3 regions of the Desulfosporosinus sp. BICA1-9 genome follow, and region 3 is predicted to be linked to each of the others. Evidence: riboswitches for the same ligand, from Rfam matches in the RefSeq annotation. Region 3 holds a riboswitch; each other region holds the start of a gene.
What was found. Region 3 has a riboswitch for cobalamin ahead of JL57_RS16170 (energy-coupling factor ABC transporter permease). Riboswitches for the same ligand answer to the same signal wherever they lie in the genome.

Region 1: linked by a shared signal. The riboswitch ahead of JL57_RS06405 (nitrogenase iron protein NifH) and the one ahead of JL57_RS16170 (energy-coupling factor ABC transporter permease) in region 3 are both predicted to bind cobalamin.
Region 2: linked by a shared signal. The riboswitch ahead of JL57_RS26485 (hypothetical protein) and the one ahead of JL57_RS16170 (energy-coupling factor ABC transporter permease) in region 3 are both predicted to bind cobalamin.

What each region holds. Positions count from the first base shown of each region.
Region 1 covers NZ_JUEE01000047.1:730-7,622, forward strand. The annotation lists gene JL57_RS06380 (ABC transporter ATP-binding protein) at 1-111, opposite strand, end outside; gene JL57_RS06385 (iron ABC transporter permease) at 108-1,121, opposite strand; gene JL57_RS06390 (ABC transporter substrate-binding protein) at 1,195-2,316, opposite strand; gene JL57_RS06395 (nitrogenase component 1) at 2,351-3,550, opposite strand; gene JL57_RS06400 (nitrogenase component 1) at 3,547-4,791, opposite strand; gene JL57_RS06405 (nitrogenase iron protein NifH) at 4,825-5,676, opposite strand; cobalamin riboswitch at 6,013-6,193, opposite strand; gene JL57_RS06410 (hypothetical protein) at 6,309-6,728, opposite strand.
Region 2 covers NZ_JUEE01000213.1:23,520-31,696, forward strand. The annotation lists gene JL57_RS26455 (ABC transporter ATP-binding protein) at 1-28, opposite strand, end outside; gene JL57_RS26460 (ABC transporter ATP-binding protein) at 147-974, opposite strand; gene nikC (nickel ABC transporter permease subunit NikC) at 958-1,812, opposite strand; gene nikB (nickel ABC transporter permease) at 1,839-2,768, opposite strand; gene JL57_RS26475 (hypothetical protein) at 2,814-3,062, opposite strand; gene JL57_RS26480 (X2-like carbohydrate binding domain-containing protein) at 3,246-3,509, opposite strand; cobalamin riboswitch at 3,669-3,855, opposite strand; gene JL57_RS26485 (hypothetical protein) at 3,851-4,051, opposite strand; cobalamin riboswitch at 4,186-4,374, opposite strand; gene metH (methionine synthase) at 4,446-8,093, opposite strand.
Region 3 covers NZ_JUEE01000135.1:24,088-32,264, forward strand. The annotation lists gene JL57_RS16145 (DMT family transporter) at 1-881, opposite strand, end outside; gene JL57_RS16150 (precorrin-6A/cobalt-precorrin-6A reductase) at 916-1,641, opposite strand; gene JL57_RS16155 (energy-coupling factor ABC transporter ATP-binding protein) at 1,668-2,522, opposite strand; gene cbiQ (cobalt ECF transporter T component CbiQ) at 2,528-3,298, opposite strand; gene JL57_RS16165 (energy-coupling factor ABC transporter substrate-binding protein) at 3,295-3,591, opposite strand; gene JL57_RS16170 (energy-coupling factor ABC transporter permease) at 3,588-4,373, opposite strand; cobalamin riboswitch at 4,747-4,928, opposite strand; gene JL57_RS16175 (ribonuclease J) at 5,020-6,684, opposite strand; gene JL57_RS34645 (DUF1540 domain-containing protein) at 7,022-7,159, shown strand; gene JL57_RS16180 (DUF6125 family protein) at 7,325-7,843, shown strand; gene dapA (4-hydroxy-tetrahydrodipicolinate synthase) at 7,988-8,177, opposite strand, start outside.

The DNA.
Region 1 (6,893 bases), on a different contig from region 3:
CTGGCCTAAGACAGTCATAATCTCTTTTTCGCCGAGGGTAAAGCAGATATCCTGTAATAGATTATTGTCTTTTGTATATCCGAAATATCCATTTTTAACTTCAAGTATCATTGCCAAGCGCCTTTCGATGTTTTAAATAGGATCGCAAAGAACGGTGCCCCCACAAGGGCTGTTAAGATGCCGATCGGGATTTCTGCAGCCGTCGCCGTTCGCGCAATCATATCGACAATAATCATAAAAATCGCTCCCACAATACAAGCGGCAGGGAGCAGGCTCTTATGGTCTTCTCCCACAAGCATACGGCAGATATGCGGTATAACCAAACCTACCCAGCCGATCACCCCTGTAACTGTCACACAAGCGGCCGTAATGAAGGTAGCCATAACAATAATGACCAGCCTTGTCCTCACGGGGTTTACCCCTAAAGAATAAGCCTCTTCATCCCCCAAGGAAAGGATATTAATCCGCCATCTAAGGAGCAGCAAGACAACAATGCCTAAGAGAATGGGAACTCCAACCAGCTTCAAATTACTGTAGGAGGAATTGGCGAAACTCCCCATCAACCAATAAGTAATAGCAGGCAACTTGTCGTAGGGGTCTGCAACGTATTTGATCAACGAGATTAAGGCGCTGAATACCGCAGATATGATCATGCCGGACAACACAAGCGATAAGGTTGACGATTCTCCGCGCAGCTTAGAAAGTGTGTAGGTCATAAACACACTCAAGATGCCAAAGACCAGCGCTAAGACCGTGGCCAGCTGATTAACGCCCGAAAGCAATATGCCAAAAGCGGCTCCAAATGCCGCACCAGAGCTGACACCCAGCACATCGGGACTTACCAGGGGATTCTTAAAAACCCCTTGGAACGACGCCCCCGCGACAGCCAGCCCAGCCCCGACTAAAGCGTTCAACAGCGTTCTTGGCAAGCGGAGATTCCAGACCACTGAAGCAGCTATGCTATCTTGTTCCCCACCGAGGAGTCCCGCGATTAATATTTTCCCGACTTCACCCGGAGAAATAAAATATCTGCCCCCGAACAGCGATCCAAAAAACGTCCCCGCCAAGATTAGCAGCATGGCAAGCCACACAAACTTCAAGTTCTTTTGTTTGCAAATCATAGTGTATTTTCCTTGCCCTTCAACATAGAAGAAAGATGGTTTGACGTGCTTTATACCCAATCACCAAGTTCGGTTATATTTTCAGGTCAGGATTAAGTTTGCTATTCAAAATCCGATCTAGTTCTGGGTCAGTTAGTTTGTAATTGAAGTATTTCTGGTAAAAACTTTTCAGGTCTGCCCTCATATCGTAATCCGTGAACACCTCAGGGTGAAAAACCTTACCCAGCCACTTGATCATCAATGGGGTTTCCACACACGGCGCATCCCAGCGATAAATACCCATAGGTGCTTTATACACTCGTTTGTTTTTTACAGCATCAATTTTACTCCAATCTTGTCCTGAAAACTTGTTCTTATATAAATCTTCGGGTAATATATCGGAGAAGTTACTTAGGATAATGACTTCCGGGTTCCAGGCTATAACTTGTTCCATTGTGACTTTCTTCCAGTTATCCCCCGTCACCTCATTGGCCACGTTCACCCCGCCTGCAGTGTCGATCATGATTTTGTTCACAGATTCACCTGTGGCTACTTGAAGTTGTTCATCTCTCCGATACAGGGTCTTAGGTTTGTCTTTGCCCGCTAGTGCGCTCTCCTTGGACTTCAGATAGCTGTTGGTGTCCTGTTGATACTTGATAAGCGCAGCTGCCCGCTCTTGCTGGTTTAATATCTCACCAACCAGCTTGATGCCGTTTTGCAAATCCTCAAGAGTACCATATTTGATAGCTACAGAAGGTATACCGAGTTCTGCTAACTTTTTACCAGTTTCCAGCTGGTAATCCCAAATGACAACTAAATCAGGCTTCAGCTTAGCTACTTCTTCGTAATTGACGTTGAAGTTATTATCGACGAACGTCGAATTGACGTTGGCCATTTCAGGAGCCATGTCCTTCAAGATGTTTTTCTGGTAGGCTTTCATCACAGACGGATGCATACCAACAATTTTTTTCCCTGACCCATCAACCGCATAGACAATAGTAGCCCAAGGAATAGGCACGATGGCAATCTTTTCCACATTAACCTTAATCTCTACTTGGTTGCCCACCAAATCGGTAACAATTCTTGTCCCGGACGTTTGGTCAGCTGACGTTTTCATTCCATTCCCGCTGGATTGACACCCCGCAACGCTTAACACTAAAAACACGACTAGTAGAAGTGATAATAAATGCATCTTTCTATTACGGTGCTCGATCATAAAAATTCCCCCTCCGTTATATTCCTTAAAAGATTTATCCACCGAAAAAACCAGCTAAATAGTCATATCCTCTTCTTCCGATGTACGCGTAATGTGCATCGGCATACATCCGTCCGCTCAACCCTACATGCGGGATAGGCACATACCGGGTACTGCCTTCGCCTAGAAGTCCCTGATAAAGTGGGTCTCCGACAATGATATCCGGCTGTATTCTATCTATCCACTCTCCCAGCGCTTCCTCGCCTTCAAACAAGTGAACCCCGAAAAGCGTCTCTTCCTGATATACTTTCTTCATTCGTCTATCCATTTTCATCAAGCTGGTTGGTTCAACATAGTCAAGCCCAAAGTCGTTATGCAGACAAGAAGCCATGCAGGAAGCAAAAAGTGGTTCGCCGATCACGACGGCCCTTTGTCTAGGCTGTGCCCTACCAGTTGGAGCGTATCGTTGCTTGCTTGCGTTACTCCGAGGAATGTCTACTATCTCCGCCAGAACCTGAAACAGCCGCTGCATACCCCACAAGCCCACAGGCAAATTCATCACATAAGGTATCGAATATTCTTTTTGCATATATTGGGCAAGCCCTACACCCTCATGGGACACGACAAGGTTCAAGCCAGCAGAAGACATGCTCTGAAAGGTTTTCATATCAATTTTCTCTATTGGCGAACAATTAATTTCAAGACCGCACTGCCCCAGTTCATCCATGAGTTCGGTTAAATGTGTTTCCTTGCCAAGACTTAGAGGCGTATACCCGATGATATTCACTTGATTATTCTTCTTTTCCCTCCTTTCCAGAAAACGCTTGCCCAAGGTTAACAGCGTATAGTAAACGCCGGAGTAATAGGTCTCAAATCCCTCCGTCGGAAGCGCCAAGACGGTCAAGCCTGTCCGCTTGCTCAGCCTATCCGCCATTGCCCCGATATCGACTCCCGTCAAAGCTGGGACCGGCGTACCAATAATTGCGATGAGTTCGGTCTGCCGATTTTGCGCCCGGAGCCTTTCCGCATGAAACAGGAATTCCTCTGCTGCGCCCATGACGGCTTCCATCTCCCCCAACTTGGAACTGAAGAACAAAGTCTGCCGCAAATCCCTGATTTCATCACATTCGATGACTGCGCTACTACACCCGCCGGGCGAGTACAGAAGGTTAAGTGAATGCAAAGCAAGGAGAACAGAGCAGGCACCAGAATAGTCACTTGCCAACGAAGGTATGCGGGACAAAAAACTGCTCATCTCATACCCTCCAAAATTTCTATGATCCCCTCATATCCGAAACGATAGTCGGCACTCACCACTATTTCTTTGGCTTTTAGACAATAAAATGATGCTTTCTCTCCAATAGCAATGTCTATTCCTTCAAATCCGCCCATCTGCGTTTCAACAGTTACGTTGGAAACCAAGAAAACCTCCGCCTGGCTTCCCGTGGCAGAAAGCGCCTGAATATACGTCATATCTTGCTTGTTCACTGTTTCGGCAAATATTGCAGCAACAGAAAGGCCGATCAACTCCAGCGCCTGGGCGAGCTCAAAGGACCTTGGCCCAATCCCCACCGCAATTCGTTTTCCAACCAACGCCACAGCTACTTCGGCAGCAACTCTGTGGTACTCTTTGGCATCCTGGCTAAAATCCCAAGTAACCTGCATTCCCTCCATCAACGCTGCATAGTTATGCTTAATCTCTTTCATGTTGTAGCAGGCAGGCAAATATAGGAAGGGTATGTTCCATTTTTCCCACATGCGCACCGCCAAATCATAACCAAAACGATCCAAGGCGATGTTTAACTTTCCGTTTGCCATGTCCTCAAATTCTTCGTAGGAGTCCAGCGCGGCAAATTCTCTGATTTCCTCACCGGTACAATAGTTCCTGAGTATCTGTCTCAGGCCGAAATCCTTAGGGAGTTTTCCTGAGTCTCCCAACAGATTGATGTGGCTTTTCGTCTCTTGCAGGACGCCCCTTTGCAGCAAATCGACAAAAATACCACAGAGCCGCTCTTTAGGAAGTGTCCTTCTCCGAGCAAGCGGCCCCCGCTCAAAAACCTTCACCGGTATCCCATACCGGCTTTCTATTCGTTTTGTTAAGCTTACAAACTCAGTACCCATCAGAATATCGGCACAAGTAATATAAACGATGATCGCTTTTGACCGACGCGTTGTAACAAGGCTTTCTAGCGCCTCCTCTAATTTTTCCAGATGCTTCCCGGTAGCAAAATCGTTGCTGGAAACCGGAAGTAGGAATAACTTTTCGTTCAAGCCCTTTTTCCCGGCCCTGAAATATAATACTCTGGAACAGGATGAGGGACCTGCCGCCACTACATCAATTCCCGGCACACATAAGACCAAATTGACCAGTTCCCCGCACTCATCGTCCGCTATACCCCTATCAAAAAAACTATCAAGCGGCATTTTATTCGCGATATCCGCAAGCTTAATCTTTTCTTCGCCGCTACTTGTTCTTATATATCCCGTGCAAGACAATTCCATTTCCTCCGCTTTCCGGTACCCATCCATCTATGCTTTTCGCAATTCCAGGTCTAGCATATAGTGACTGAGTTTTTCTAATTCCTCGTCCTCAAGCGCTTTGACTGGCCTATAACCCTGATTCTCAGTAATAACACCTGCCAAATCCTTAAAGAAACAAGCTGCCTTTGAATCCGGGAACTTTTCCAGAACTGTTTTGCCTTCAAGTTCCGAAAGAGCAATTTCCCGACTGAAAGGGACATCATCCACTACCCGCGTACCTGTTAAAATCGCAAACTGTTCAACTGCCGCTCTACTCGACTCAGGATTTCTGCAATTGTGAATTAACCCCCCCAGGGTTACCGGCCTTGTCTCCTGACTTCTACTGATCCCCTTCATAATATTGTTGGCAGCATATACCGACATAAATTCCGATGATGTTACGATATAAATTGTATCGGCATACCCTTCACGCATCGGAACAGAAAAGCCACCGCACACTACATCCCCCAGCACATCATAAATAACAGTTTCCCAGGCTTCACCCCATATTTCCAGATACTGCAACTCCTCCATCATGGTGATAATCCCCCTGCCAGCACACCCAATACCAGCTTCGGGGCCTCCGGCTTCAATGCAGTTAACACCGCCAAAGCCAGGAAATACAATATCCTGGCGGGAAATACCAAGTTGCTTGGCCTGCAATTGTTGCAAGACCGTGGGAATTTTACGCCCTACGAGACACCTTGTGGAATCTGCCTTAGGATCGCACCCAATATGCAAGGTCTTAAGACCCTGCATTGCCAACGCTACAGAAATATTGGCCGCTACCGTCGATTTTCCGATTCCCCCTTTTCCATAAAACGCCAATTTCAAACAGTCTCGCTCTTTTTGTATATTCATAATAAGTGGTCATTCCTTTCGCTGTACTCAAGGCACAAAAATTAATGAAAGTGCCCCTTCCTCACACTTCTACAAAGCTGTAATAGCTAGCCAAAATAAAGAGACAACCCCTCATCACTAATCATAAAGACAGTAATGAATCAGTTGTCTCGAACGACGCGTTCTTCCCCGCTTTCAAGTCGCATTCGCATTTTTGAAAACAGATCCCGCTAGCAGAAGACTTTTACCCAAAAGGTCAGTTTCCCTCGGGAAAGCAAATATGTACCCATAAAATAGATAAGGCCCTCCAAAATTTGAAGGGCCAGATAAACTCAGGTCCCTCCACCCATCCATCGTGAGTAAAGTATATGAGCAATCAGGTCTCCTGGCTCAGGTTCATCGTTTAGTGCCTCCTTCCCAAGTTTCCTCAGTGGATGTAGCACAAACTCCCCATTACAGTGGCGGGACCGCGCTGGATTTACATCAGCTTCCCTGTTATTATTTTTCCGTTAAGAAAAATCGCTTGCTCATTTGTTAAATTATTAAATTGTTAAAATGGCAAATTAAACATATCACATAGACAATACTTGGTCAAGTGCGAACCGACGAGGGTTCTCCGAATGATTTATTCTCCATCCATACAATAGCGTTCTCTAGAATCTGAGTTTTTTTCTATTAAAACACTTTTCACGTCTTTTTCTAAGATGTCTAACCCAATTGCCATAGTCTTCATACATCTCTCCCCCTAGTGTTCTAATCATACGTGTACCATCCACCGTCTTAGCCTCAGGTACGCCGTAAAAGGAATTAGTTATCTGAGTCAGTATAGTAATTACCCGATTTTTCCTCACGATCAGCACGACCTGATAACCCTCTTGTATAGGATCTGGGGCTAAGTAGTACTTAGTGCATCCTTTCATTTTGTTCAATATACAAGCTACCTCATTAGCCTCCTCAAAAGAAACCTCGTGTGCAGTTTGTAACCACTCCTCCATAAAGCGGTTAACTGTGAGTGGGTCTAACCCAAGTCTGCAGATAACACCTTCTAAACTATGAACAGTGGCTGTAATCATGACAATTCGCTCCCATACACTCTGTATTTATACATATCTACGCTCTTCCTTTTTGTTAATTTTCTCCCGTCGTTTCACCAGTCATGCCTCTTTCATAAGAAAATCAAAAAAACCCTCTACAGATACCTGTAAAGGGATATAGCTGACTTCGCTAGCCGGACAATA
Region 2 (8,177 bases), on a different contig from region 3:
CTAGTGATTGTCCCTTTTCAAGGCTCAAATCCACACCATCCACGGCATAGAGCGGTGTTTTTTTGCCCCAAAATGCTTTCGAGGTATAAAAGCATTTGCTTAATCCGGTAGTTTCTAATAAAATCGTCACGGTACACCTTCACACTCTACAAAATTGCATTCAAAAGCTGTTTGGTATAATCGTGCTGCGCGCAATGGAACACATCCAACACAGTACCCGCCTCCACAATCATACCCTCTTTCATGATATAGATGTCATCTGCAATTTCCGCTACTACACCCAGATCGTGTGTTATGAATAAAACGCCTGTCTGAGTCTCTCTGCTCATGGTGCAAATCTGGTCTAAAATCTGCGCCTGGATAGTCACATCGAGTGCCGTTGTCGGTTCATCCGCGATTAACAACGGGGGGTGCATTGCCATGGCAATCGCAATCATGACCCTTTGGCACATGCCACCACTCAATTGAAAAGGATATTTATTCATTATCCCCTCGGGATCGGGCAAGTGCATACGTCTAAGCAGTTCCACAGACTGTGCCCTTGCTTCACGTCTGGTTATGTTGCGGTGCGCGCGTATTGTTTCTGAGACAAGATCACCGATTGAGAAAAGGGGATCCAACGAGTTTACGGGATCTTGAAAAACAACGCCCACCTGAACACCGCAATAGCTGTGCCGTTGTTTTGCGGATAACCCGCGGACGTCCTGTCCACTTACCAATATCTCACCATCGATAATGCTTCCCTTGCACTCCAGCAAGCCCATAATGGACATGGCCGTAACGGATTTACCGCAACCGCTTTCTCCCACCAGCGCTGTAATTCTGCCACGGCGCACCTCAAAACTAATTCCATTCACCGCCTGAATGACATTCCCAGGCAGCCTAAATTCCACCTTAAGGTTCTTTACGCTTAGGACGACATCTTGTTGCCTACTATTTAAAAGCATTTTCTCAGCTTCATCTCTCCAGCGCATCTTTCAGTCCCTCTCCCAATAGATTGAACGCCATAACCGTCACCATAATTGCCGCACCCGGATAAATCATCAGTTGTGGCTGCGTTTGAATATATTGCCTGCTGTCGCTGAGCATGACGCCCCACTCCGGTGCCGGTGGCTGTGCCCCAAGCCCAATGAACGAGAATCCCGCTATGGCAAGAATAATCGTACCAACCTCCAGCGTTGCCAATACGATAATTGGCGATAGTGCGTTTCTTAAAACATGATGAAACACAATGCGCCGCTTTGAACATCCTGCCGCTTGCGCCGCCAGCACAAAATCCTGTTCCTTGATTTGCAAAACAATGCCGCGAATTAGTCTTGCATACCCGCTCCACCAGACACACGCCATGGCAATAATGAGGTTTTTGACGCTCGCACCGAGTATTCCCGTTACCGCCAATGCGAGAATCGAACTGGGAAAGGCCATGCAAATGTCGGTAAACCGCATAATGGCCGTATCAATTATCCCTCCTGCGTATCCAGCCAATAATCCCAGGGGGATGCTGATGAGCAACATCATGCCCAGCACAATCACAGCATACAGCAACGATGATCGCGTTCCCCAAATAATCCTTGATGCGATGCAGCGGCCAAGATTGTCCGTTCCCAGCCAGTTGGTTTTGCTCGGCGATTGCAACTTGTTTTTCATGTGTATCTCAACCGGATCGGTCGGAGCAATGAAGGGGGCGAGAAGAGCAATCGTACAGATCATTGCCACCAGACAGATTCCCACAATCGCCCTTTTGTCATGCAACAGCTTTTTTAAAAAACGAGGCGGCATTCTTTGCATAGAGCAACAGAATTCCTTCTTCACGGCATCACTCTCCTTTCGACATATAGTCAATTCAATTTAATACGCGGATCAATATACACATAAAGAATGTCGACTAGCAAATTAATGCCCACTATTACGACCGCCATCATCAGCACATATCCCTGAATCGCCGGTAAATCCTTATATCCAATGGAATCGAGCGCATATTTACCTAATCCCTGCCATGAAAATATGGATTCCACAATGAATGATCCTCCCAGCAGCCCCCCAAATGCCATACCCATCTGTGTGATGATGGGCAGTATGGCATTTTTCAGCGCATGCTTGCCGATGACGTAGCGCTCAAGCAAGCCTTTCGCCCGAAGTGCTTTGATATATTCCTTTCCCAGAACATCGAGCATACTGGTTCGAAGCAGGCGGATATACGGTCCTACATGGCCCAATGCCAGCGTAACTGCCGGCAGTATGATTGTATTCGAAGAACTGTTGCCCACTACCGGTATCCATTTGAGACGAGCGCCAAATATATACAGAAGCAGCAACCCCAGCCAAAAAGATGGCATCGATACGCTTAAAAACGAAAAATTCCTTCCCAGTCGATCCAACCAAGATTCGGGATACATCGCAGACAAGATGCCCAGCGGCAACGCGATTAGCAATAGCAGTGCCATGGCACAAAGGGCAAGTTTCAGCGTAGCGGGAAACCGCACTATAAGTTCATCAAGAATCGGCCGTTTGGATTTATACGAAGTTCCAAGATCCCCTTTGAGCACGCTTTTGAGCCAATTTCCATATTGTACGGTGAGCGGTTGATCCAGCCCCAGTTCCGTCCGAATAATTTTTACTGCTTCTTCTGTCTGCTGTCCCCCGTTGTCTCGCGCAATGATCGAAGCCGCATCTCCTGCCGAAAGATGGGTCAGCGTAAATGTAATAATAGAAATTGCGAGTAGAATCAGAATAAGACTGAACGCTCGTTTTATAATAAATCTCAGCAAGGTACAATGCTCCCTCCCATACTTACGCTGCAGATAAATCGCAGCTCATATCTTTTTCTGCTCAAACTGTGAAGAAACCAGTTCCCTGTAGAAGCCTTCCTGCGTAATCAGTTGTTCGTGTCTGCCAATTTGCATGATTTTTCCGTGATCCATCCCAACCAGCCTATCGGCCACCATGATGGTAGACAGTCGGTGAGCCAGCACCAGTATATATGAACCGCTGATGAGCACATCTATGTCACGGTATTTTCCGGCATACCCGCTTTCTATACTCTTATAAAACAGTTGATGCATTGTGAGGATATCTCTTTCCTTGATGGCTCATTATCACTCAACCCTTTTGCTTTGGCTGCTTTCATATAATTAAGGTTCATTATTTCAATAACATTTGTTCGAAGTAATCTAGTATATGTAGCTACATAACCAAGGCTTAAGTAAACGCCAGTAAAAGAATATTTTGAATTTTATTTCCCGCTACTACAAGTCGCTCCCTGCCGTCAGCGTAGTCTCTCCATTGGCTATACTGTTTAAGATGTCGTTTCCGTAAACAGCCATTGTTACAGATATATCGGCCTGCTTAGACGGGTTCTTGTCAAAAACAGCCGTTACAGGCGCTATAGTACTGTTCGAATCTGTTGCCGCATAAGCCGGTTTAGCCAAAGGAATTTGCATAACCAGTATGGAAAGCATCATTACAGCTATCAACAGCCCTAAATAAAACTTTCGAAATTTTCTTTTCATTTCTATTCTTCCCCTTCTCCATACCTCTAACTAAAATATCCCCTCGGTTACTTTGAACATTAAAAAGCCTCTCAACCGATTGGTCAAAAGGCTAAAAATACTGATAATCATATATTGATGCCAGCACTTTTAACACCTCCCCCTATCGCTCGTAGAGTAGTTGGTGTATAAAATACAGGCAGGTCTTCTGACTCTGGATCATCAATGTTTCGCACCTTCCCAGACTAAACCAGTGACCTTAACGAAACATCTCCCCATCACAGCGGCGGGACCGTGCAGGAATTGCACCTGCTTCCTTTTTAAACCGAAGCACACATGCTCCGATACCTGAATTTTCTATATTAGTTCAATTTTACTTTTATAGCCCATTGGTTTTGCCGACGGGATAATTCTTCGAGTTCGTCTTCAATATCTATAAACTTCACTAGCCACTGAATCCTCTGCTCCTTTTCCGAATTATACTTCCCCAAGATTTCTCCTCGCGCATCAAGCAACGCTTGCCTGTGCTTTTCCATCTCCTGATTTTGCTCTCGATGTCTCACCAGTCAGGCCTCCTTCAAGAAAAACAAAAAAACCTCTACAGAATACCTGTAAAGGGATATAGTGACTCCGCTAGCCGGATAAAATACGCTGACTTCCCGACATAAACGACACCTCCCCTATCTTCCGTAGGCTCCTGTGTTGATCCGTAATGAGCAGGTTTCCTGGCTTTAGTTCATCATAGCCCCACGTCTTCCCAGATAAAATCCAGTGACATTTTGTGAGGCAACTCCCTATTACAGTGGCGAGACCGCGTCAGATTTTACTGACTTCCCTTTTAAATTCTTTCCCTTAGAAAAGAATCACTCATTACCTAATATTGAATTGTTTTCATTATAACCTTAACTTTAAATTTTTGTAAGCCCTGTCAGCTCAAAAAATCACACCAAGCATTTTTTATTTATACGCCAAGATTGTAATTAACATCTTCTCAATCTCTTTAAGCTCTTTATTGTTTCGCTTTGCGTAATCATCCACTTGAACCTTATCACTTCTGTGGATATCAAAATATTTTGCATCTTGAGAGCTGAAGTACAGACCGCACACACTAGCAACAGGATCCATCATATAATGTTCTGTTAAAGTTATACCCGTATTACTTTCTCCCTCTAAAAGCTGAAAAAGTTTTGTTTTTTCAGCATGATCCCTAAGACAAGGGTATCCAAAGGCAGGTCTTATTCCCCTAAATGACCCTTTTAATAAAGATTTAAGCTCTAGATTTTCATCTGGAGCGTATCCCCAATAATCCTTTCTTACCTGAAGATGTAATAACCCCGCGAAGGCTTCTGCTAACCTATCAGCAAGAAGTTTTACCATAATTGCTCCGTAGTCATTGCCTTGTTCTTTAAGGTTCTCGGCATATTCCTTAGCACCAACGCCTGCCGTTACAATAAATCCGCCTAAATAATCAGTTTTTCCACTATCCTTAGGGACTATATAATCCGCAAGGCATCTATAGACATTATCCTTGGAAATCGTTTGTTGCCTTAACATATTGAAGGTTGTAACACTTCCATTATGGTACATTTCAAGGTCATCTCCTAAAGAGTTAGCAGGAAAAATACCCAAAACAGCATTTGCTGTAAGTATGTCTTCCCTCTCTAGTAAATCTAACATTTCATTGGCATCATCAAAAAGCTTTTTAGCTTCTTCACTATATTTAGGATCTTCCATAATTTTGGGATACACCATGCCCATACCCCAAGCTACAAAGAAATAAGACCAATCAATATAGTTTCTAATCTCGCTGATGGGGAAATTTTTCAAATGTTTAGTTCCAATTAAGTTTGGAACGCTTATACTTTCCTTATTCCAATCTATTTTAAATTTCTTTTCTCTAGCTTCTTCCAGTGGCACAAGCTTTCTTTCAATTTTCCCGTAGCTTTCTCTTAGATTTTGGTATTCCTCCTCAATTTGGGCTAAATACCTATCTCTTTCATTCTTATCGACCAGCTTTTTAGCAGCTTCTACGGCTTTTGAAGCGTCAACGCTATACACGACTCCCTTTGAATATTTAGGTGCAATCTTTAAGGATGTGTGAGTCTTAGAAGTTGTTGCTCCACCAATCATCAGGGGAATATTAAACCCTTGCCGTTCCATTTCCTCCGCCACATTAGACATCTCATCTAATGAGGGAGTAATAAGTCCACTCAGGGCTATGATATCTGCATTTTCTTTTTTTGCTGTTTGGAGGATTACTTCGCAAGATGCCATTACTCCAAGATCAATAACTTCAAAATTATTGCAAGACAGAATGACTGAAACGATGTTTTTGCCTATATCATGGACATCACCCTTAACCGTTGCAACGACCACTTTTCCTGCACTGCTACTTTCACTACTCTTCTTCTCTGCCTCAATGTATGGTAATAAAAAGCCTACAGCCTTTTTCATAACTCTTGCGCTTTTTACAACCTGCGGGAGAAACATTTTGCCTTCTCCAAATAATTCTCCAACCACCTTCATTCCATCCATCAGCGGTCCTTCAATAACCTTTTCTGCTCTGTCATATTGTCTTCTGACTTCTTCAACGTCTTCTTCTATGAATTCCGCTATGCCTTTTACTAAAGCATGTATTAATCGTTCCTTGCAATCTTTCTCTCTCCAGGCAAGTTTATTCTCAACTTGATCCCCACCAGACGCTTTGTATTTTTCCGCAAACTCTAAAAGTTTTTCGGCAGAATCCGGTGTTTTATTCAAGATCACATCTTCAACCTTTTCCAGGAGCTCCTTATCTATTTCATCATAAATTTGAATCATACTTGGGTTTACAATAGCCATATCAATTCCTGCAGCAATAGCGTGATACAAAAACGCAGAGTGCATAGCTTCCCTTATGGCATTGTTTCCTCTAAAGGAGAAGGATAAATTACTTACCCCACCACTTACCTTGGCATAAGGAAGATTTTCCTTGATCCATTTTACGGTGTTAATAAAATCGACCGCGTAATTGTTGTGCTCTTCAATCCCTGTGGCAATTGCTAAAATATTAGGGTCAAAAATAATATCAGTTGGTGGAAACTTCACCTTATTCACTAATAAATCATAAGCTCTTTTGCAAACTGCAATTCTCTTCTCAAAAGTATCTGCCTGGCCTTGTTCATCAAAAGCCATTACCACAACGCCCGCACCATATCTTTTAATTAACGTCGCTTGCCGAATAAACTCCTCTTCCCCTTCTTTTAGGCTTATAGAATTTACAACTGCTTTACCTTGAATTGCCTTTAAGCCTACTTCTAAAACCTCAAATTTTGATGAATCAATCATCACTGGAACTCTGGAAATATCTGGCTCGCTAGCGAGAAGCTTAAGAAATATATCCATTTCACTTAAGGCATCAAGTAGCCCATCATCAAAGTTTATATCTATAATTTGTGCTCCGTTTTCCACCTGTTCCTTGGCCACAAATAATGCTTCTTCATATTTTTTCTCTCTAATTAGTCTTGCAAACTTAGCTGATCCAGAAACATTCGTTCTTTCCCCAATATTGACAAAATTATTTTCTTTCTTTATGACAATGGCTTCAAGACCACAGTAAACAGTCTCTTTCTCGATCAGAGGAATTTTTCTTGGTTTGATACCCTTAACCGCTTCACTGATCGCTTTAATATGCGCCGGTGTTGAACCGCAACATGCCCCGACAATATTTAAATGACCTTCCTCTGCTAATTCCTTTACCAAAGCCGCAGTTTCTTCCGGACGTTCCTCATACTCCCCTAGGGAGTTTGGCAGACCTGCATTTGGATGGAAGGTTACATACCGATCTTGTGTTTTGGAAAGATCTTTAATGAAAGGAATTAAATCCTTAGCGCCAAAGGAACAGTTTAATCCTATGCCAAGAATTTCATCACCCTTCATAGTGTGTGCAAAAGCTTCAAGCGTTTGACCGGATAAGATACGACCACTTTTATCCGCAATAGTACCTGAGATAATTATAGGCAGTGTTATACCTTTTTCCTCAAAGACATTTTCAGCTGCAAATATAGCTGCCCTAGCATTTAAGGCATCAAATATTGTTTCAATAAATATAATATCTACTCCACCATCTACAAGCCCCTGTACCTGCTCCCCATAAGCAAGTACGAGTTCCTCAAAGCTAATATTTCTTATTCCTGGGTTTTCAACATCTGGTGAAAGGGATGCTGTTCTATTGGTAGGCCCAACTGAACCTGCTACAAAACGCGGTTTACTTGGATCAACGTTAGTAAAAAGATCTGCCTCTTCTCTTGCTAGCTTTGCTCCTTGGAAGTTAAGCTCATAGACCTTATCCTCCATACCATAATCCTTTTGAGATATTCTGGTTGCATTAAAGGTATTTGTTTCAATAATGTCCGCCCCAGCTTCTAGATAACTTTTATGAATAGCTTTAATAATCTCTGGATGAGTAATATTTAAAAGGTCATTATTCCCCTTTTGGCTTCTATGACAATTACAACTTCCGGTAAACTCTTGCTCATTTAAGTTATATCCTTGGATACAAGTCCCCATTGCGCCATCCAGGACAAGAATTCTTTCCTTTAAATAATCCTCGATATTATATCTCATTAGTTAGCCCCCTTAATTTTGAGTAAATACTTTTGATGTATTTGAACCTAATACATTCACTATAGCATGATAAAAGAGATATAG
Region 3 (8,177 bases):
ATATGTCCCTCTTTTAACAGCAATACAGCGCCAAAAATCATAACAGGCAAAGATACAATAAACTGAATCCCCTGGGCTTCTCTGAATAAGAAAACGGATAAGATAGCGCCCAGGAAAGGCGCAATACCAAACAAAGCACTCGTTCGTGCTGAGCCTAGTTCTCTCATCGCCCGAATAAAAAGGACAATACTAAACCCATAACTTAAACAACCTAAGATCATAGCTCCAACTACATAGATCAAATGCGGAAAGGGTTGACCTATAATCAAGGCCAATACTAAGGAAAACGCTCCCGAGCTTAGCCCTTTGATCGTTACGATTGAAAGCGGATCTTTGGCCGAGACATTGCGCGTAAAATTGTTGTCTACCCCCCATAAAACGCAAGCTGCAAGTACCCCTAGCGAGCTAAGAGAAAAACCCCATTGACCGGAAGTATTCCAGGAAAGCAATATGCTGGCAATGGTTATTAAGAGAACTGCACTCCAGATACGCTTGCCAATATTCTCTTTAAATACAACTCCCGCTATGATGGTTGTAGCTACTCCTTCAAAATTTAATAAAAGCGAGGCGGTAGAAGCAGATGCATTCTTGAGCGAAAACATCAGAACTATCGGGGCCGCAATTCCGCCGGCCAGTATTGCACCAATAATCCAAGGCATATCACTTCTCACGATCCTAGCTTCATTACTATAACGCTGATCGGCTTTTTGCAGATATCGCCAGAGAAACAGTCCGATTCCACTTCCTAAGTACAAAAGCGCTGCCATAGGAACAGGAGCAATTTCCCCTAAAAGAAGCTTAGATATAGGAGCACTTACCCCAAAAAGGATGGCGGCCGCTATGGCCTGTACTATTGGAAAAGCAATTGTTCTATCGTTCATTTACCAGCACCTCCGGCAACAGCTGTTAACTGTTTTACTTTGGAATATTTGCATCTACCCAATCCAGCAGTTCATTGACACTATTCACAGTCAATCCGGTATTAGCCTTGGTTCGTTTGACAAGGACAGTCTCTAACCCTAATTCTAAGGCTGCCGAGATTTTCGTATCTGTCCCACCGGCGGACCCACTGTCTCGGGTCAAAAGAATATCTGCTCCATAGAATTTAAAAAATACTCTGTTCACCTCTTTGGAAAATTGCCCTTGCATAGCAACGATATCCCTGGGCGGAATGCCCATATCCTGGCATTTTTGGACCAAACGTCCTTCCGGTAGAACCCTGACAACTAAACGAGCCAATCGGGCAAAGGGGCTTCGCACAATGCTTTCCAGTTGGTGACTTCCTGTCGTGACGAAAACCGTTACAGGCTGCCCTTTCTCTTGATGCAAAGCACCTACGCGTTGTTCCAATTGGAGCAACCCTTCCTCCCAACTAAAGACTGGATAAATTAACGGGCTGGCAGGAATTATTGTCTCAGGTCTTTCTAACCTAAGATAAGGAATGCCCCGCTGTTCACACCATTGGCGCAAAGGGGCAAACTTCACACTGCTGGAAGGAGGGCTGGCATCAATGACTAATGAAGGCGATTGGAAACATATCTTTTCGCTCCATGATTGTATTCTCATTAGCTCAAGCCGTTTGAGCTTGAGACATTCACTAATCTCACGCGCCGCTGCTGTTTCTCCTAAAAGTAAAATCATTGCTAACCTCCATAGAGCTATACGTTCTAAGCGCTTTGCTGACCGCTCTTAGCTGGAATATTCTGAAATAAATCTTCTTTTGTTTTTGGTAAAGGGGTAGATGGAGGCAGCCATCCTTTTTTCACCAACTCACCATGCATTTCTATCAGCCATGGAATCGTCAAATCAGCTCGTTCCACAATCTCCGGGCGCATAAATAGTTCGCCTGGTACTCCATGCGCAATGACCTCTCCACGGCACATTATTGCTAACCTATCTGACCAGCTATAGGCTAAATCGACATCATGGGTCGATAGAATAATCGTTTTACCCTCAATGCTCAATTTTTCCAGAAGCTGCATGAACTCCTGGGAGTGACGAGGATCCATACCGGCGGTTGGCTCATCAAATATAATGACTTCCGGCTCCATTGCCAATACTCCCGCGATAGAAACCCGTTTTTTCTGTCCGTAACTTAATAAGTGAGTCGGTTTATCTTCCAGTTCTGTAGTCTCAGTATCTATCAAGGCTTGTTTAACTCTCTCTGTCACTACTTCTTCTGAAAGTCCGAGATTGAGAGGGCCAAAGGAGATATCCTGCCAAACGCTGGCGGAAAATAACTGACTATCTGGATCTTGAAAGACAATTCCCACTTTCTTGCGTAATTCGATCAGCGCCTTGTTTTTATAGGAAATATCTTGTCCCTGGTATTTTATTGAACCTGAACTAGGACGATAGATTCCATTAAAATGCATAAACAAAGTGGATTTTCCAGCTCCGTTTGATCCCAGAATAGCTAACCTTTCTCCCTTTCGAACTTGTAAATTCACTTTACGCAAAGCATTTGTACCATCCGGATAAGAATACTCTAAATCAACGGCTTCAAGTATGAACTCTGACAAACATATTACCTCCAAAGCAAATTCAATAAGATTAAAGGGATCTCGAGACCAGTTATTATGAGATAATTTTTGAGGCTAACGGGACGTTTCTTGGTAAGCACATTAATCTCTCCCGTGTAACATCGCGCTGCCATGGCATTGAAAAGTTCTTGGGATTTCACAAAAACTTTTCCAAAAAGAGCAGAGAAGAGCCGACTCATAGAACGGAAAGAACTTTTCTTGGAGACATAACCTGAACGAGAAAACTGGGCACGGCGAATCGTGGTGGCTGTTTCCATAAAGACAAAGATAAAGCGATAAATTAGCACCATTAATTCGGTAATTATAAAAGGAACTTTCATCTTGTGGAGTACTGCAATAAGTTCAGTGAGAGGAGTGGTCAAGGCTATAAAGTAGAGACATGATACAGCCCCTAACGATCTTAGAAAGAGATTAACTGCTGTGATCAGATCTGGGTAACGCATTCCTATGGTTAAACCATTAACCGTTTGAGCTAGCCAAAATCCAGCAGGATTGGTCGAAACTGAAAATGCAATCGTTAATACGCTTATCAGAAGAAACGAAAGAGGAACAAGCATAAGCTTTACAAAAACTCGGGCGGGGATGCCTGCTTTGATGACTATCCCCCCCGCCATTAAAGCTAAGACGATTAGAGGGGTGATTACCGCGGGAGCGGTTAGACACACTACCATGGTAATCATCGCAAAAAGTAGCTTTTCCGTGGGATGAACGGTTTTTAGATTATTGCTGTAGGCGAAACTATCTATGGCAATCACGCTTGATCCCTCTTATTTGCACTGTGTTTACCCTTCGAATAACCTAAATAATAAAAGACGAATCCGCTTCCGAGGGCAGCCTGCAAGGCAAACAAGAACGATTCAACTTCTCCGCTGGGTGGTTCCCAAAATGATTCAAACCAAGGTGTATAATCGGCGTTAAGCGCGCTGATCGCTTCTGATGCCTGAGCATCAGCACCAGCGAATTCAGCATCACGCGCAATATAAAGTGGGAAAAAAGCCAAAACAGCTACAAATACCAGAATTATCATGTTCTTAGAAAAGAGTTTCATGCTTTCACCCCCCGTTTAATGGAAGATAACGTTTTGCCAGTAAAGGCAGTTAAAATCTGTAACTCTTTTTGACTATAAGCTGTAAGGATATTAAATACCATTACCGTAAGTAAACCTTCGCTAATGGCTAAAGGCACCTGAGTGAACGCAAAAATGCCCATGAATTTGAGTATGGCAGCCGTTACTCCGCCTGAAGCCGCGGGAAAAGCTAGCCCCAACTGAATGGAGGTTGTAACGTAGGTCATTAGATTTCCCAAAGTTGCCGCCATAAAAATTGAGAGCCATTGGGGAGCCCCCAGCTTTTTTAAGCCTTTGTAAATTCCATAAGAGACAAAAGGGCCAACAATACCCATAGAAAACGTGTTTGCTCCTAAGGTTGTTATTCCTCCATGAGCCAGCAAAAGGGCTTGGAAGATTAAGACGATCATTCCTAAAACGGTCATAGCCGTAGGACCAAACAGAATGGTGCCTAAACCCACTCCCGTAGGATGCGAAGAGCTACCGGTTACTGACGGAATTTTCAAGGCCGACAAAACAAAAGCAAATGCACCTGCCATACCGAGCAGCATTTTTAGATTAGGGTAGAGTGTCACCGTTTTTTTAATGGAACGCACCCCTGCAATAACAAAAGGAATCATGGCGATCCACCAGAAGGCTGCCCAGTTAAAGGGTAAGAATCCTTCCATGATATGCATAGCATAAGCATTATCTGGAAAAAGGATGTATACAGACATAATGTAGGCTATTAATAAACCGAAATTCTTCATAGTGCGAAGACCCATAGTATTAACAACTCCTTTTCATACTATATGTTAAAAACCTAAATCTACTGTTTATCTACTTAACTATCTTAGATAATCTTTATCCACTAACTCCTATAGTTTTTCTCCATCACTTCCTATCTAAAAAAATAAAGAGACAACCTCACATCACTAATCTTATAAAGACAGCAATGTATCGGTTGTCTCGGACGGTGCGTTCTCTTCCACTTTCAAGTCGCATTCGCATTTTTGAAAGCAGATCCCGCTTGAACAAGACAGTTACCCTGCAGGTCAGTTTCCCTCGGGAAACCTTTTATGTACACTTAATCATATATAAAAGCCCTCCATAAAATGAAGGGCTGAAATAACAAAATTCCTGCCACCCATCCATCGTGGGTAAAGCATGTGAGCAATCAGGTTTCCTGGCTCAGGTTCCTCGTTTACTGCCTCCTTCCCAAGTTTCCTCAGTGGATTGTGGCAGAAACTCCCCGTTACAGTGGCGGGACCGCGCCGGATTCACACCGGCTTCCCTGTTTTGATTCTTCTGCTAAGAAAAATCACTTGCTCAACTATTTAACTTTGAAATAAATTTAACACGAAAAATCATCACAGTCAACAGAATCTTACCTTCACATGAACGTGAAGGGGAAGGCTCTTAAACGATCTACTATTCAACTTCTTGGATAATCGGCAAAATCACAGGTCTCCGACGAGTTTTCTCGTAAAAATGTTTACTCAAAGTATCTCGAATTTGGTTCTTTAAGACCGCCCATTCTGTGACGCGATTCTCCCGACACCTCGCCATTGTCTGCCGTATTTTTTGTTTAGCCTCGTCTAACATGGTCTCGGACTCCCGGACATACACAAACCCCCGGGTCACAACATCCGGTCCTGCCACGATGGCCCCGCTTGCACGGCTGATTGTTAAGACGACGATTAGAATACCATCTTGGGAGAGTTGTTTTCGATCCCTAAGCACAATGTTGCCGACGTCTCCAATCCCCAATCCATCGATCAACACCTTACCTGCCATAACCTTGCCACCTAGTGCAGCACCATGGCGGGTAAACTCAACGACTCCACCGTTTTCAGTGATAAAAATATTTTCCCGTGGAATACCCAGTTGTTCCGCTAGTTGAGCATGTTTGATCAACATGCGATATTCTCCGTGCACGGGCATAAAATATTGTGGTCGAACCATACTCAGCATTAATTTTTGCTCTTCTTGACTTGCGTGACCGGATACGTGCATTCCTTCTGCCGATTCATAGATAACATTGGCACCCAGCTTGAAAAGCTGATCCACTGTTTTGGCCACAGATTTCTCATTACCCGGAATTGGGCTCGCTGAGATAATCACCGTGTCTCCTGGTTGAATGGCCACATGCCGATGATCATGGTTTGCCATGCGGGTCAGTGCAGACATCGGTTCACCTTGACTCCCTGTAGTCAAGATACAGGCTTGATTCCCTGGTAAACTGATAATTTCGTCGATATCCATAAGGGTTCCCTCTGGAATATCCAGATATCCGAGTTCCTCGGCAATCCCTACAATATTCACCATACTTCGCCCTACAACCGCTACCTTACGGTTGGTATTAACAGCCGCTGTGATAGCCTGTTGAAGACGATAGACATTCGAAGCAAAGCTAGCAAGGATCACTCTATCCTTAGCATTACGAAACGCTTCATTAATCATTTCCCCCACATGACTTTCGGACGGCGTAAATCCAGCTCTTTCCACATTCGTACTGTCTGATAAAAGGCATAAAACCCCCTTATCACCGAGTTCCGAGAATTTATGAATATCTAGGATTTCCCCGGATACTGGAGTATGGTCGAGTTTAAAATCCCCGGTCACAATAATAGTTCCTAAGGGCGAATGAATAGCAATTGCTACTGCATCTGGGATGCTATGGTTGACACGAATGAACTCAATTCGAAACACTCCCAGCTTAATCACATCGCGGGGTTGTACAACAGTAGCATTAATATTGTTCAAATTATTCTCTTTCATCTTGGACTGAATAATCCCTAAGGTCAAGCGAGTTCCAAATAAGGGTACATTTAAGTCCTTCAACATATAGGGTAAGGCACCGATATGATCTTCGTGTCCGTGTGTAAGCAAAACTCCCAGCAGCATTTCTTTGTTTTCAACCAAATATGAGTAGTCAGGTATCACAATATCAATACCGGGCATGTCATCGTCAGGGAATGCTAATCCGGCATCAACAAGCACCATTTGATTATCATAGCGGATCACTGTCATGTTCTTTCCGATTTCTCCAAGTCCGCCCAATGGAATAATTTGTAACTTATGCTCTTTCGGCAAATAAATCCCTCCTGTTTAATTCTATCTCTCGCATTGTGCCTAAAAAGCTAAGGCATCCCCGTGATTTCTTTCGAAGCCCCAAAATAAAGACAACAAAAAGACGCGAAATAACATAACGAACACAATGACGCCCAAGCATTCGCCAGTATTTCGATTATCATCTATGAAACTAGCCGCACAATAAAGATAATATATTATAGCGCGAAAAACGAGGGCTGGCAAGTTACTTCAATTTCACTTAAAACATCTACATTCCTCTATCTGACAGATACTACGTATAAATTTCTAGAATTCGGGAACTATAGAAACAATGCTGTCTAGAAAGGTGGATAAAATCATGACCAATGTTGTTTGTTCTGCAATCAAATGTAGCCATAACGAGGATGGACACTGTCAGCTGGAGACCCTTAGTGTTACTTCAAGCTTGATGGACCGTGAAGCAGAGTGCGCTTTCTACGAACCTGGCAATCAATGATTCAGCGACTTTTTAAGCTTAAAACTTCATCGTTAAAGTCATCGCCCTTCAAGGTGATGACTTTAATTATTTTAGAAGCAGGAATTTCAAGGCTAGCAGAGAATGCTTTTTATTATAAAACATGTCATTTTTTCTACCTAAGGTAAAGGAAGAAGGGTGAATCGAATGTTAAACTCTAAAGAAGACCTTACCCTAGAACAAGCTCAAACGCTCTTGGAGGACTTTGCAAAGCGTTGGTTGGCCCACGATGGGCTTTGGTTCCAAGCCATTGAGCAAGCGCGCGGAATTGAAGAAGCGGTTGAGCGTGATGTTGAAGCATGGCGAAGGTTTACAGTCCTTGAAGCTAAACGCGTTATGGCCTTTTTGGGGTTAGCTGAGAATGGGGGGCTTGACGCACTGGAAAGAGCCTTGAGATTTAGACTGTATGCCTTTCTAAATGAACAAGAAAGCTTTAGACCAGATGATCATACTTTGATATTCCACATGAAGGATTGTCGTGTCCAGTCAGCCCGGAAACGCAAAAATCTTCCCGACCATCCTTGTAAACCAGTGGGAGAGGTTGAATACTCGTTATTCGCTTCTACGATTGACCCTCGAATCAAGACAACTTGTATTGCATGTCCACCAGATCCCCACCCTGAAGAATTCTATTGTGGATGGAAGTTTACTCTCAGCGAAGATTAACCAGTAACCGAGATAGAACCCCTGCTTCTTGTAGCAGAGGTTCTATCTCATTATATATAACGGGTCTTTTATAGTTTCTTTGTTACCTTGAAACGACTATCTAGTCATGAATTTGATCACCTTGTCTATACATTTTAGACAGCTCTAAACGATTGGGTGAACTGATTCAGAGGCTACCTTCAATTCAGAAAACGCTTGTGCTTGTTTGTTAGTATTACTTACTTTTATCTTCTTATGATCATTCATTAACTTTTCAAGAAACTTGATCTCTTCGTTTGTCGCATCGACAAGTGGTAGGCGGACTCTACCAGCTTTAATCCCGACCATATTCAGA